DNA from 3 places in the Marinobacter sp. PE14 genome. Region 1 is predicted to be linked to each of the others. Evidence: predicted binding sites of a transcription regulator. Region 1 holds the regulator's gene; each other region holds the start of a gene.
What was found. Region 1 encodes FliA, which starts transcription of late flagellar genes. Its sites were predicted from a motif close to CTAAAGTTTNNNNNNNNNNNGCCGNTAA; they were not measured.
Positions count from the first base shown of each region.

Region 2: ACWJ62_RS13910 (methyl-accepting chemotaxis protein) is a predicted target of FliA. The motif match lies at 2,998-3,025, and genes of this name have one in related genera.
Region 3: ACWJ62_RS13830 (methyl-accepting chemotaxis protein) is a predicted target of FliA. The motif match lies at 2,845-2,872, and genes of this name have one in related genera.

Region 1 is NZ_JBQXNY010000001.1:907,944-912,667, forward strand. It holds gene flhF (flagellar biosynthesis protein FlhF) at 1-483, shown strand, start outside; gene ACWJ62_RS04345 (MinD/ParA family protein) at 552-1,364, shown strand; gene ACWJ62_RS04350 (RNA polymerase sigma factor FliA) at 1,396-2,139, shown strand; gene cheY (chemotaxis response regulator CheY) at 2,302-2,685, shown strand; gene ACWJ62_RS04360 (protein phosphatase CheZ) at 2,706-3,491, shown strand; gene ACWJ62_RS04365 (chemotaxis protein CheW) at 3,508-4,724, shown strand, end outside.
Region 2 is NZ_JBQXNY010000004.1:82,681-87,404, reverse strand. It holds gene oadA (sodium-extruding oxaloacetate decarboxylase subunit alpha) at 1-377, opposite strand, end outside; gene ACWJ62_RS13925 (OadG family protein) at 419-670, opposite strand; gene dbpA (ATP-dependent RNA helicase DbpA) at 894-2,267, opposite strand; gene ACWJ62_RS13915 (DUF2058 domain-containing protein) at 2,374-2,910, shown strand; gene ACWJ62_RS13910 (methyl-accepting chemotaxis protein) at 3,164-4,724, shown strand, end outside.
Region 3 is NZ_JBQXNY010000004.1:63,222-67,945, reverse strand. It holds gene ACWJ62_RS13840 (ketopantoate reductase family protein) at 1-144, shown strand, start outside; gene ACWJ62_RS13835 (cob(I)yrinic acid a,c-diamide adenosyltransferase) at 158-715, shown strand; gene ACWJ62_RS13830 (methyl-accepting chemotaxis protein) at 763-2,793, opposite strand; gene ACWJ62_RS13825 (histidine kinase) at 2,914-3,801, opposite strand; gene ampD (1,6-anhydro-N-acetylmuramyl-L-alanine amidase AmpD) at 3,802-4,428, opposite strand; gene ACWJ62_RS13815 (DUF1631 domain-containing protein) at 4,498-4,724, opposite strand, start outside.

The DNA.
Region 1 (4,724 bases):
TTCGGTCGCATTCTGAATGTGCCGGTTCGGGTCGTGGATGAGAGCCACAGTCTGGACGATATTCTGGACGAGCTGTCAGACCGTCATCTGGTGCTGATTGATACCGCCGGACTGACCAGTGCGGACAAAGGCTATCAGGAACAGCTGGCCGAACTGGCTCGCAGCCATCACAATATCAAGACCCATCTGGTTGTCTCGGCAACCAGTCAGCCTCGCATCATGAAATCCGTCTGGCATTGCTATAAGATGGCAAATCTTGCGGGCTGTGTGATGACCAAAATCGACGAGGCCCTGACGCTGGGCGAGTCTCTCGGGTTTGTGATGGAAACCGGTCTGCCGGTAGCCTATTACACAGACGGGCAGAAGATTCCTGAAGACCTGCACCACGCAGAAGCCGTTCCGCTGGTGCGGCTGGCCGTGGATCGGCTGAAAACACTCCAGCAACAGCAAGCGGTCGCAGAGGGCCTGAAAGAGCACGCCTGAGACCGGACAGATTGACAGCAGGCGTCGGAGAAACAGCCGGCGAAACGTGGCGAGAGACCAAAAACAGTATGAGCAGAGCACATCCGGTACAGGTGATAGCAGTTTCCGGCGGAAAGGGTGGTGTCGGCAAGAGTAACGTGTCGGTTAACCTCGGAATTGCCCTGGCGCAGAAAGGCCGGAGAGTGGTGCTGCTCGACGCCGACCTTGGGCTGGCCAATATCGATGTATTGTTGGGCATTACCGCCAACCGTAACCTCCAGGATGTTCTGGCAGGCGACTGTGATCTCAAGGACGTTCTGGTGAATGGTCCCGGCGGCATCAAGATTGTCCCAGCCTCTTCCGGTACCCAGAGAATGACCCAGCTTAGCCCCATGGAGCATGCCGGGTTGATTAACGCGTTTAGTGAGCTTGGGGACCAGATTGATGTTTTGATTGTGGATACCGCTGCCGGTATCTCCGAATCGGTTGTCAGTTTTCTCAGGGCATCCCAGGAGTTGTTGCTGGTGGTGTGTGACGAGCCCACGTCCATTACCGACTGTTACGCCCTGATCAAGCTCATGAACCGCGAGTACGGTACGAATCGGTTCCGCATTCTTGCCAATCAGGTCCGGAATGAGCAGGAAGGCCGGCATCTGTTTGAAAAACTGACCCGGGTCACCGAGCGCTTCCTCGATGTGGCACTACAATACGTTGGAATAGTCCCCTACGATGAGGCTGTGAAGAAAGCCGTTCAGCGACAGCGTGCGGTGCTGGATGCCTATCCCAGGGCGAAAGCTTCACTGGCCATCAAGGCGCTGGCGGACAAGGTAGATAGCTGGCCGTTGCCGTCCTCTCCCCGCGGGCATCTGGAATTTTTTGTGGAGCGGCTCGTCGAAGTCTGAATCGGATCCAGTCAAACAAAAAACCGGATACATGACATTGGCGAAAAACCTCGGAATCTATAACCAGTCAAGTGCGCAGAAGCCGGCTCAGCTCATTGAGCAGCACGCGCCGCTGGTCAAGAAAATTGCCCTTCACCTGTTGGCCCGCCTGCCGGCGTCCGTCCAGCTTGAAGACCTGATGCAGGCCGGCATGATCGGTCTGCTCGAGGCCGCCCAGCGTTACAGCTCCACCAAAGGTGCTACCTTCGAGACTTACGCCGGTATCCGGATTCGCGGTGCCATGGTGGACGAAATCCGCAAGGGTGACTGGGTGCCACGCTCTGTGCATCGCAACGCCCGTCGCATTTCCCAGGCCATCAAGGCCGTTGAAGATCGACTCGGCCGAGAAGCCCAGGACCAGGAAGTGGCCGAAGAGTTGGGTATGGGGCTGGCCGAATATCACTCCTACCTTTCCGATTCCAACAGCGGTCGACTTTTTAGCCTCGACGAGCTCAATGAATCCGGAGAGCTGCCGATAGAACAAACAGAGACGCAGGATAATCCCCTAGAGGGATTGTCCTCCGATGCCTTCCGGCGCAGCCTCGCTGAGGCGATTGAAGACCTGCCGGAGCGGGAAAAGCTGGTGTTGAGCCTTTACTACCAGGAAGAACTGAACCTCAAGGAGATTGGTGCGGTGCTTGGGGTCAGTGAGAGCCGGGTAAGCCAGATTCACAGCCAGGCAGCCCTGCGCCTTCGAGGCCGGCTCTCGGATTGGCGCCAGGAATCGGACAGCTGACAGCGTTCAGTCTGTGTCGGCAACGAGGTAGTCTGTAGTTTTTGGTAACCGATGCTTTACAACCGAAGCAAAGGTCTGACAATAAGCGGTTAAAACAGCGGCCTGCTAGACTTTGAACGCAAAGGTCAAACGAATTCCGGGTGTTACTAACTGGAGGTCCCATTGGACAAAAACATGAAAATCCTCATTGTGGACGACTTCTCCACAATGCGACGGATCATCAAGAACCTGCTGCGTGATCTGGGCTTCACCAACACCGATGAAGCTGACGACGGCAACACAGCGCTGCCAATGCTTAAAAGCGGCAAATACGATTTTCTGGTGACCGACTGGAACATGCCGGGCATGTCAGGCTTCGATCTTCTCAAGGCCGTTCGGGCGGACGAGAATCTGAAAACCCTGCCGGTATTGATGGTAACCGCTGAGGCCAAGCGCGACCAGATCGTTGCCGCTGCCCAGGCGGGCGTGAACGGTTATGTGGTCAAGCCGTTCACCGCTGCCGTGCTCAAGGAAAAGATTGAGAAAATCTTTGAAAGAATCCAGTAACCAGAGGTCGGATGGCTCTCATGAGCGATAGCAGAAAGAACCATCGGGGCCTTGAACCGGAGGTGACGGAAAAGCTCCAGCGGCAGGCAGCAGAACTGGCCGAGAGTGTTGATGCGGGTGATTATGCCAAAGCCATGACCCTGATCAATGAACTCAGCGAGGTCAGGGATCAGAGTCTGTATCGTGAGGTAGGGCGATTGACCCGGAGCCTGCACGAAGCAATCCGGAACTTCCAGATTGATCCCCGTAACGCCGAACAGCAGGAAGCACTGTCCATGATGACAGATGCCTCCGATCGTCTCGAATACGTTGTGCAGATGACGGGCGAGGCAGCCAACCGGACCATGGATCTGGTTGAGGAAACCATGCCGCTGGCCAATGCCCTCAGAGACGAGGCCGCCGCGTTGCGTGATGAGTGGCAGCGCCTGCGTCGCCGGGAAATGCAGCCGGCCGAGTTTCGCGAGCTGTACGGCCGGATTGATCGATTTTTCGCCAGCATGGCGACCGATGCCGACACCATGTACAGCAACCTGTCGGAAATACTGCTGGCTCAGGACTATCAGGATTTGACGGGGCAGGTCATCCAGAAGGTCACCGCCCTGGTGAAAGAGGTTGAGGAGCAGATGCTCAGCCTGGTGGTGATGGCCAGTCATGTGGACCAGCTCACGGGCACGGTGCACCAGATTGAAGAAAAAGAAGAGTCTGCAGAGAAGGGCGTCGGGCCCCAGATCAAGGCCGATGAGCGTGAAGATGTAGTTTCGGGACAGGACGACGTAGACGACCTGTTGTCCAGTCTCGGTTTCTGAACAATGAGGGTAACGCATGGCGTTTGATGCTGATGAAGAGATTTTGCAGGACTTCCTGGTAGAAGCCGGCGAGATCCTCGAAAAGCTGTCAGAGCAGTTGGTAGATCTTGAGCAACATCCTGACGACAGTGATCTGCTCAACGCCATCTTCCGTGGTTTCCATACCGTGAAAGGCGGTGCCGGCTTCCTTCAGCTTGAAGCCCTGGTGAACTGCTGCCATTCCGCCGAGAACGTCTTCGACATCCTGCGTAACCACAAGCGCAAGGTGGACTCCGAACTGATGGACGTGGTTCTCGAAGCCCTCGACCACGTCAATGCCATGTTTGAGCAGGTCCGCAATCATGAGGAGCTGACGCCGGCCCCGGACGAACTGATTGCCCGTCTGGACGCCCTGGCCCAGCCGGAAGGCGAGGGGGCACCTGCCGCTGCCGCTCAGCCTGAGCAGGAAGAGAGCGAACCGGCAGAAGACGGTGGCGACATCACCGACGACGAATTCGAGCAGCTTCTGGACGCATTGCAGGACGAAAAATCGGAGGAGGCTCCCTCGGCTTCAGGCGCCGGGTCGGCCGGCGGTGAACAGGAAAGTTCTGGGGACGACGAAATTAGCGACGACGAATTCGAGGCGCTGCTGGATCAGTTGCACGGAAAAGGGCAGTTTGCGGGTGCGCCAGCTGGCGAGGAAGAGGCCGTCAGCAAAGAAGACAAGCCGGCTGCCAAGGCGGAAGGCAGTGGCAGCGATGACCTGATCACCGACGACGAATTCGAGAAACTGCTGGACGATCTTCACGGCAAGGGCGGAAGTCCGACTGCGGGGGGTGAGCCTTCAGCCCCTGAAAAGCCCTCAGTGCCGAAAAAGCCTGCAGCTCCCAAACCGCCTGAATCTCCGAAAGAGCCGGCTACGCCGAAAGCAACCACGCCACAGCCCGAGAAGTCGAAGCCGGCCGAGAAGCCGGAAGCCAAAGGCGCGGCCGCACCGGCGATGCCTGCCCGCGAGCACGCTCCGGCAGCGGAAACGACGGTTCGTGTCGACACCAAGCGACTCGACGACATCATGAATATGGTGGGTGAGCTGGTGCTGGTGCGTAACCGCTTGCAGCGTCTGGGTGCCGAAAGCGAAGATGAACACATGCACAAGGCGGTATCCAATCTGGATGTGGTTACGACCGATCTTCAGTCCGCCGTCATGCAGACCCGCATGCAGCCGATCAAAAAGGTGTTCGGCCGGTTCCCCCG
Region 2 (4,724 bases), on a different contig from region 1:
GGATCGTTCATCGCATCGAAAATACGGAATACGTCGACACCATTCTCGGCGGCACGCTCACAGAAACGGTCAACCACATCATCCGCATAATGACGATAACCCAACAGGTTCTGGCCACGCAGAAGCATCTGCTGCTGGGTGTTGGGCATGACTTTTTTCAGCTCGCGGATGCGCTCCCAGGGGTCTTCGCCCAGGTAGCGGATGCAGGAATCAAAGGTAGCGCCGCCCCAGGATTCGAGGGACCAGAAACCGACCTTGTCGAGTTTCTCGGCAATAGGCAGCATGTCATCCAGCCGCATACGGGTGGCAAGCAGGGACTGGTGGGCGTCACGCAGAATAACGTCCGTAATCCCCAGCGGTTTCTTTGTGTCAGTCATCGTGTCAGCCTTCTGTTTAAAGGTTCTAGTCTTTCACCGGTTCACTTCTTGTGGCGCGACCGGAATTGTGCAATCGCCTTCTTGATGGCCTCGGCGGTGTCAGGGTCAACCGACGCGGGCGCCTTCGGCTTGGCACGTGGCGTTTTGGCCGGGGTTGCCGGCTCTGGCGGCGCAAACCGTCCTATGAGCTTGGACATGAGGAGTGTCGCGAACACCAGAATAATGAGGAACACGAATACAAACCCCATTCCGGCAATCATCAGATCGACGGCTTGTGACATCAGGTCATTCATATCGAACAGCTACCTGTATTGATTTATATTTCTCCCGATCTTTGCCCGGACTGACCAGTTAGACTAAGGTCTAACACGCTTCCGCGACAATTCGGGGGGCAAAATCCTGCGTAATTTACCGTTTTCAGGGTGCCCGGGCAACCTGAATGCAAAAATCTATACGGGGTTTCCGAGCGTCGCGGCCCGAAAAGACACGCATTTATACAGACGAAGCAATTCTCATTCAGGCATATCGAACGCGTATTTTCCGACCCTTGACCTTGCCACTTTCGAGCCTGGCCAATGCCTTACCTGCAAGCGACTTCTCAACTGCCACGAAACACTGATGGTCAAAAAGATCGATCTTGCCGACAGCCTTGCCGGGCAGGCCTGCTTCCCCGGTCAGGGCACCCAGGACATCGCCCGGACGAACCTTGTCTTTGCGACCACCGGCAATGCAAAGGGTCTTCATGGCGGGCACGACCGGTTTCAGCGGCGTCGCCAGAAGTTTCTCCGTGTCTCCCCATGTCACGCTGCGGCCTCTTTCGGACTCGATACGGGTAATCTTGTGGCCTTGGGACGGCGTGCAGAAGGTAACGGCATGACCCTGCTCCCCCGCCCGGCCGGTGCGCCCGATGCGATGGGTATGAACTTCAGGGTCCCGCGCAGGTTCGGCGTTGATAACCAGAGGCAGAGACTTTATGTCCAGGCCACGGGCAGCCACATCGGTGGCAACCAGGATAGAGCAGCTCTGATTACCAAAGCGCACCAGCACGCTGTCTCGATCCCTTTGCTCCAGATCTCCATGCAAAGGCAGCGCGGAGAAACCCCGCTCACCGAGCTCCGCCGCCATGTCGTCGCACTGCTGTTTTGTGGTGCAGAAAACGATACAGGACTCGGGCTGACGCTCGGAAAGCAGCGCCACGATGGCGTCCGATTTGGACTGTGGCGACACTTCGTAGAACAACTCTTCAATATCGGGGTTGTCGCCGGTGTCCTCGGCCCGAACGTCCACCGGGGTTTTCTGGTACTGCTTGCTCAATTCACGGATGGGCGCCGGCCAGGTCGCCGAAAACATCATGGTCTGGCGTGATGGCGGCGTCTGGGACAGGATGTCTTCCATCGCCTCCTGAAAACCCATATCCAGCATTCGGTCCGCCTCATCAAGCACCACGGTTTTAAGCCGCGCCAGCGAGAGGGTCTGCTTGCGCAGGTGGTCCTGAATCCTGCCCGGGGTACCCACAACAATATGGGCGCCATGGCTCAGGGACCCGATCTGGGGACCGATGGCAACACCACCACACAGAGTCAGCACCTTGATATTGTCCCGAGCCCGCGCCAGCTCCCGGATGGCCTTGGCCACCTGGTCTGCCAGCTCACGGGTCGGGCAAAGCACGAGCGCCTGAACCGCAAACAGCCGGGGATTGAGCCGTTCAACCAGGCTGATGCCAAACGCCGCCGTTTTGCCGCTACCGGTTTTGGCCATGGCAATGATGTCTTTTCCCGCCAGCCCCGGGGCAAGGGCCTTCGCCTGAATCTCTGTGGGTTCGGCAAACCCCAGCTGGTCGAGGTTCGCGCACATGGCAGTGGACAGGCCAAAGTCAGTAAAAGAAGACATAGAAGAAAATCCCGGAATCAGCGGAAGCTGGTTATGAAGGCAATAATGAGGGCGTATACTAGGCCGAAATGATACCAGAATCTGCAACGAAAGAACGGAGTTACTGATGGCATCCCTGCAGGATCAATTGCTGAAGGCCGGCCTTGCCGACGAGAAGAAGGCCAAAGCCATTCGCAGCGAAAAACGGAAGAAAAGAAAGCAGCAACCCAAGGGCGCTGTCGAGGTTAACGAGGCCGAGATCCGGGCGCGCGAGGCTCGGGAAGAAAAAGCCGAACGGGATCGGCAGCTCAACCTGGAGCGCCAGCGCGCTGCCGAGAAAAAAGCCATCCACGCCCAGATCCGTCAGTTGGTGGAGACCAATCGACTGGATCGCAGCCGGGGCGAAACCTCCTACCAGTTTGTTCATGACAAGAAGATCAAGAAGCTCTTCGTGGACGACACCATGGTCGATCAGCTATCTCGCGGCCGCCTCGCGATTGTTTTCGTGAACGACAATTACGAGATTGTGGCTGAAGGCGTTGCCCGGAAAATCATGGAGCGGGATGAGAGCGCCGTGGTAGTACTTCATGATCGCAAACAGGACGATGCGGGTGAGGATGATCCTTACGCAGGCTACGAGATTCCTGACGATCTTATGTGGTAGCCATCCGCGCTGGTTCTGATAGCAATCGGAACTGGCGCGCCGCCATTGCGTATCACGTTAAAAAACAGCCGGTAATCATCTGTTACTGTAAAGTTCTGGAATACCCTGCCGTAAACCGCCTTAATATAAGTCAAATGAAAGGCACCTTTATCCTTCCTTGCGTATCAGAATCCCTTCCCCCGGCTCGTGGCCGGAGAGAGGCGCTATCGAAGTTGGGCCGGCCAATCTCACATCGTTCAGGGACAAAGCAACAATGCGTTTTTCAGACCTCTTCAGCAACATGACTATCCGGACCCGGCTGGCCGGAGGGTTTGCCATCCTGCTGCTTCTGACCATCCTGGTTGGTCTGGTGGGCGACCGCGCCCTGGAAAGCTACGGCCAACGATCGAATATCGTTGCCATGCTCGGGCAGGTAAACACCAACCTGACCGAAGCCCGGGTTGAAGAGAAAAACTTCCTGCTGACCGGTGAAGCGCAGGCTGTTACCAGAACCCAGGCCCAGGGCGACCGGGTCCTCGAGCTGACCAATGATATCGGACCATTGCTTGCAGCCCCGGAAGACATCAAAACGCTGAGCCAGATTCAGGCTGATGTAAAAAACTACCAGCAGCTGATGGGGCAGGTTGAGACAAACATCGGTGAGCGCGAAGAAGCGCTTGAACGCCTTGAGACCAGCGCACGCATCTTCGGATCCTCGTTGAAGGCCCACAGCTCACTGTTCTTTGCCTCGGCGATTTTCGAGGATATGCGCCGGTCTGAACGCAAGTTCCTCATCGAACAGGACGATGCAAGCGTTAAGGCATATCTGGATGATGCAAAAAGGGTTCAGGGCCCACTCAAATCAGCAGCGATCACTGCCGAGGAAAAAGAACAGATCAATGCGGCGCTCGACACCTATGTCAGCGAATTCCGAGCGGTTGTGGATCTGACAAACGCGGGAGAGCAGCTGTCGGATGATATGGTCAGCACGGCGAGGAGTGCCATTGAATCGGCGAACAACCTCCGGGCACTTCAGGCGAAGAAGATGGAAGCCGACCGCCAGCAGGCATCCTGGCTGATTTTCGGCGCCACCGGCATCGCTCTGGTGCTCGGCATCCTGATGGCCTTCCTCATTACCCGCGCCATTGTCTCCCCCGTTAACCAGGCAGTGAACATCGCCTCCGAGGTAGCCTCTGGTAACCTGACCGTGGATATCAAGGCGAGCGGCACCAACGAGATCGGCCGGCTGATGGCTGCCCTGGCGACCATGGTGACCAGCCTCCGGGAATTGGTAAGAAGTATCGAGTCAGGGGCGTCCAATATTGCCGCCTCGGCAGAGGAACTCTCAACCGTTACCAGCCAGACCAGCGATGGCATCAATCGCCAGAAGCAGGAAACCGATCAGGTTGCCACGGCCATGAACGAAATGACCGCAACCGTTGGCGAGATCGCCCGCAGCGCCGAACAGGCCTTTTCGGTGGCCACCGATGCGGCCAGCCAGGCAAGCGATGGTGAGCGGGAAGTCCGCGCGACAGTGGATCAGGTCAACAACCTGGCACGGGAAGTCAGCCAGAGCATGGAAACCATCCAGGGATTGCAGAAAGAAACCGCCAACATCGGCACCGTTCTGGATGTGATCAAATCTGTCGCCGAACAGACCAACCTCCTGGCACTGAACGCCGCCATTGAAGCAGCACGGGCTGGCGAGCAGGGTCGCGGTTTTGCCGTGGTGGCCGACGAGGTGCGCTCGCTCGCACAGCGAACACAATCATCGGCCCGGGAAATCGAGACGCTGGTAACATCACTTCAGAACAGCGCCGGTGACTCGGTGTCCG
Region 3 (4,724 bases), on a different contig from region 1:
ATGCGTGCCGATGTTCTCCGGAAACGCCAAACCGAGATAGACTTTATCAACGGATATCTGGCAAAACTCGGAAAAGAACTCGGTATCGACACGCCGGTGAACCAAATGCTGACCGAACGGGTACAACAACTGTCGTCACATTAACAGGAGCAGACTGATGGGCAACCGCCTTTCCAAGATTTACACCCGCACCGGAGATGATGGCTCCACGGGTCTGGCCGATGGCAACCGTATTGCCAAGAATGCCCAGCGAGTTGAAGCCATGGGCACCGCCGATGAACTCAATTGCCATATCGGGTTGCTAATCGAAACCCTGGACAGCGACGACGAACTGGTGGAGAGCCTGCGCCGTATTCAGCACCACCTGTTTGACCTTGGGGGCGAATTTGCCATCCCCGGCAGCCGTGTCATCGGTGACGAACACATCGAATGGCTGGAAGGCACCCTGGACCGGCACAACGAAGGTCTGCCACCGCTTAAGAATTTTGTCCTGCCCGGCGGCAGCCCAGGTGCCGCCCAATGTCACCTTGCCCGGGCAGTATGCCGTCGTGCTGAGCGGGTTGTCGTCGCCCTCGGCCACGAAGACTCCATCAACACCGCTTCCCGGCACTATCTGAACCGTCTCTCCGATCTGTTATTTGTCATCGCCCGCGTACTGGCACGGCGCGAGGGTGGCGAAGAAATTCTCTGGGAACAAAAAAAATCCGGCCTCTGAGGGCCGGATTTTTCATTGCGTTTGATCGCGCGTGAAGGTCGCGCCGATCAGACCTTGAAGGCCTCCACCAGACGCTGAAGCGACGCTGTCAGTTGCGACATTTCTCTGGACGAACCCAGCGTTTGTTCGGCATTGGCGGCGGTTTTCTGGCCAAGCTCGCCGATCTGTTCAACGTTAGAGTTCACGTTTTTCGCGACGGCAGACTGTTCTTCGGCGGCCTGGGCGATCTGGTGGCTCATATCCACGATCACCGAGATGCCCTTGGCGATTCTGTCCAGAGCCTCAGTCACCTCTCCAGACTTCTGCACCGTTGCCTCAGTCACGTCCCTGCTGTTGGTCATGGCCGACACCGCGTCTTTGACGCCGCTCTGGAGCCGGGAAATCATGCCTTCGATTTCTTCCGTCGATTTGTGCGTGCGCTGTGACAGCGAGCGAACCTCATCGGCAACCACCGCGAATCCACGCCCCTGCTCCCCGGCTCGGGCCGCCTCGATCGCGGCGTTCAGCGCCAACAGGTTGGTCTGCTCGGCGATGGCCTTGATTTCGACCAGCACCTGACTGATGTTGTCACTGTCCTTGCTGACCCGGTTGATCACTTCCACCGCACCGGAGATTTCGCCCGCCAGCTTGTTGATGGTTTCAACCGTTCCGGCCACCACGCCCCGGCCGGTTTCAGTATCCTGCTCGGCATTGCTCGCGCTGTCCGCAACCCGGTGCGCGCTTTCTGTAACTTCGTGAACCGCCTCAACCATCTGATTCATGGCTTCATTGATCTGGCCGCTTTCTTCCATCTGACGCGCCACGGCTTCGCTGTTGGCCGCTGCGGTGTCATTGACCCGGGTTGCCTGCTGGTCGACGTCCGACGTGGTCCGGCTGACGGAGCGAATCAGCTCGGCAATCCGGTCGGTCATGTTATTGAATTCCGTCGTCAACTCGCCCAGCTCATCGCGGTTACGCAAACTGATGTGCGTGGTCATGTCTCCGGCGGCAACGTTCCGCGCGGCCTCGCTGAAGCGGTTGATGGCGGTGCGCACGGACATGAAGAAGCCTATATAGAGATAGACAACCACAAGCAGCACGGCAACCAGGGCAACCACGATCAGGCGACGCTGGTTGATTTCACTCTCGAGCCGTGCGCGCAGGTTCGACTCGACCACGCTGAACGCAGCCGTCTTGACCTCATCGTAATGGGCCAACTGCGCGGACATCAGATCGTCGTATTCGGTCCAGGGCATTTCCAGACGCATGGGCGTTATCACGTTCAGGTCCAGCTGGTCCCGGACCACCATCAAACTCTCATCAACCCGTTGAATGGCATTGCCTGCCTGCTCGGCCAAGGACGGCGATGCTTCAGAAGCAAGTGCCAAAGCCGGTGAAAGCAAGGAGGTGCGATTGGTCAACTGGTCATAGATTTCGTTCAGGGTTTCGCTCAGGGCGTAGCCTACCTGCCCCTCAACCAGTGCGAAGATTCCGTAGGATTTTGCCCGACCAATCACGGTGCGTGCAGCTGGAAGCGAGTCGTGGACCAGGCCCAGAATCAACTGGTTTTCCCTGGAGGCCCCCTGCCCCAAACCCGAGATTTCAATGGTGGCCGAAAGCAGCGCCTGTGCCTTTTGGACGAACTCCTGATAATACTTGAACTGCGGATCGAAGCTGCCCAGATAGTTGTCATCCGCCCGCAGTGCCTCCCACTCCTTGCGAAGGCTCTCGACCTGATCAACCCAGGAGCCCGTCGTATCGAACGAGCGCTCTTCTGCGGTCAGAGCCGCCAGCAGGCTATCAATCTCACTGGCCGCTTCCTCGGAAACTGCGGTAATGGCACTCTCATCCTTGATGATCGCCGGTGAGCGATAGTCTCGGTAATCCATCGCAGCATCCACCAGCCGGTCCACTTGCTGGAGTTGCTCCAGACCCTCGACGCCCCGGGTCATGGTCTGAACCGAGCGATTCAGCTCCGAAATGGCAAGCCATGACAGTCCACCGATCGGCAAAAGGAACAGAATGCTGATGAGACTGAACTTGTAGACCATCGGCAGCCGGTTCATCAGGGCAATGGCAGGATTAATGAGTTGCTTCACAGGGACCCTCGTGCTGGCAAATAACAACTGAACGTTAATTCTTTTCTTATATTGTCGCCTAAAGTCTTAAAAACTTAAGCTTTATTTGTTGTTAAACTGTAATGTTTTATAAAATCTGGGCTAGACGACCCCGGAAATAACCAGCAGGGCGAGTATACATATCCATACCAGCATGCTTCTGTTCAGCAGATCCCTTACCGCTCGCAGACTCCTCCCCCCAAACGCTGTCCACTCATCCGGGTGAATCCGGGAAAACCTCGCTGGATCTAGTGCATACCCGGTTAACGACCCGTTGGCCGAAATCATGAGCACGTCTCCCGCTTTTTTGGTGACCCCGGTCAGAGTCTGGCGGGTTTCACGCAGCCAGCCGGCCAGATCTCCGGCAATTCCGAACGTTAATGACAAAAGCCTGGCGGGAATCCAGCCGGCAAGGTCGGCCATTTTTGCAAACCTGGGCCTGGCCGGCGCCTGCGGCCATTGCTCGGCGAGCGCAACCAGCCCACGCGCCAGAACCGCAAGACCGATACCGCCAACCACGTACCAGAAAGCCACCAGAAAGAAACGCTGGAACACCGAAACCATCAGTGCCTTGGACAGGGAGAGATGCATGGCCTCGGGAGACAGGGCGGCTCCCCGTTCTTCGGCCGGAAGAAGATCTTTCACGTGATGCCAGGCTGACTGCATGTCTCCCCGATGCCACGCCTCCGCATAGGCCCGTAGTACCTGTCGCCAACCCGGCGTGCCCATAAGGACGACCAGAACCAGGAACTCCAGAGGGTAGGCCGCCATTCTCCAGCCAGAAGACACCAGCAAATATTCCGCAAGCCCCAGCAACAGAGCCGGCAATAGAACCAGAGCCAGCCCGGTTGCAATCCCCGATTCATGGCCGGCCCTGACCCGGCTGCCATTGCGGAACCATCGGCGCCAGACCTCGTCACCGGACAGCATATCCAGGGAATCCAGACGCCTGCGAACCATGTAGGCCAGAAGAAACACAACAAATACCATTCAGACTGCCCTCCCCGATCCACGGGCTATTTCCAAGGCTGACCGGAAATACTGCCAGTCAAAGGCCGGCCCCGGATCGCTTTTCCTGCCGGGCGCAATATCGCAGTGCCCGGTAATCCGGCCAGCCGTGATATCCGGCCAGGCCGTCATAATCAGGTCTGCCACTTCCGCCAGCATGCGGTATTGTTCGGTGGTGTAAGGGGTGTCATCGGTTCCTTCCAGTTCAATCCCGATGGAAAAATCATTGCACTCCTCCTGCCCTTCAAAACACGATCGGCCCGCATGCCAGGCCCGATCAAGCAGGCTCACAAACTGGACCAGAGCGCCATTACGGCGGATCAGCAGGTGTGCAGACACCTGAACGCCCTCGATGGTCTGGAAGTAGGGGTGCGCAGAATGGTCGAGTTGATTACAGAAGAAGTCTTCTATTTCGGGCCCACCAAACCGGCCCGGAGGCAGGCTGATATTGTGGACGACCAGAAGAGAGATGCCTGCTCCGTCCGGACGAGGCCCGAAATTCGGCGAAGGGGTCCAGCGGGCGAAGGGAATCCGCCCGGTATCACGAAGCGAATTTCCATCGGTACCGGAAGCGGTAAGGCGCTCGGAAAAAACGTCTGAATCGGGCAAAGTAATTCCAAAAGTTTCAGAGGATTACAGCCTCTGATTGAATCACAAAGTTGCCACGGTTGCCACGAATCAGTCCTTGCGGCTGTTGCGCAGGTTATCGATGATCGACTCCAGTGCACGATCAAAGATCAGGCCGTCATCCAGCATGCTGATTTTACCGGCTTCCATGTCGGCGGCCAGCTCCTGACGCAGGTACTCGGCGACCTTCGCACCACTTCGATTCACAAAGATGTATTTACCGGTGGCCTTGATAAAGGCGGCGAGCTTGCAGCGCACCCTGGTTTCGTCACGGGCAA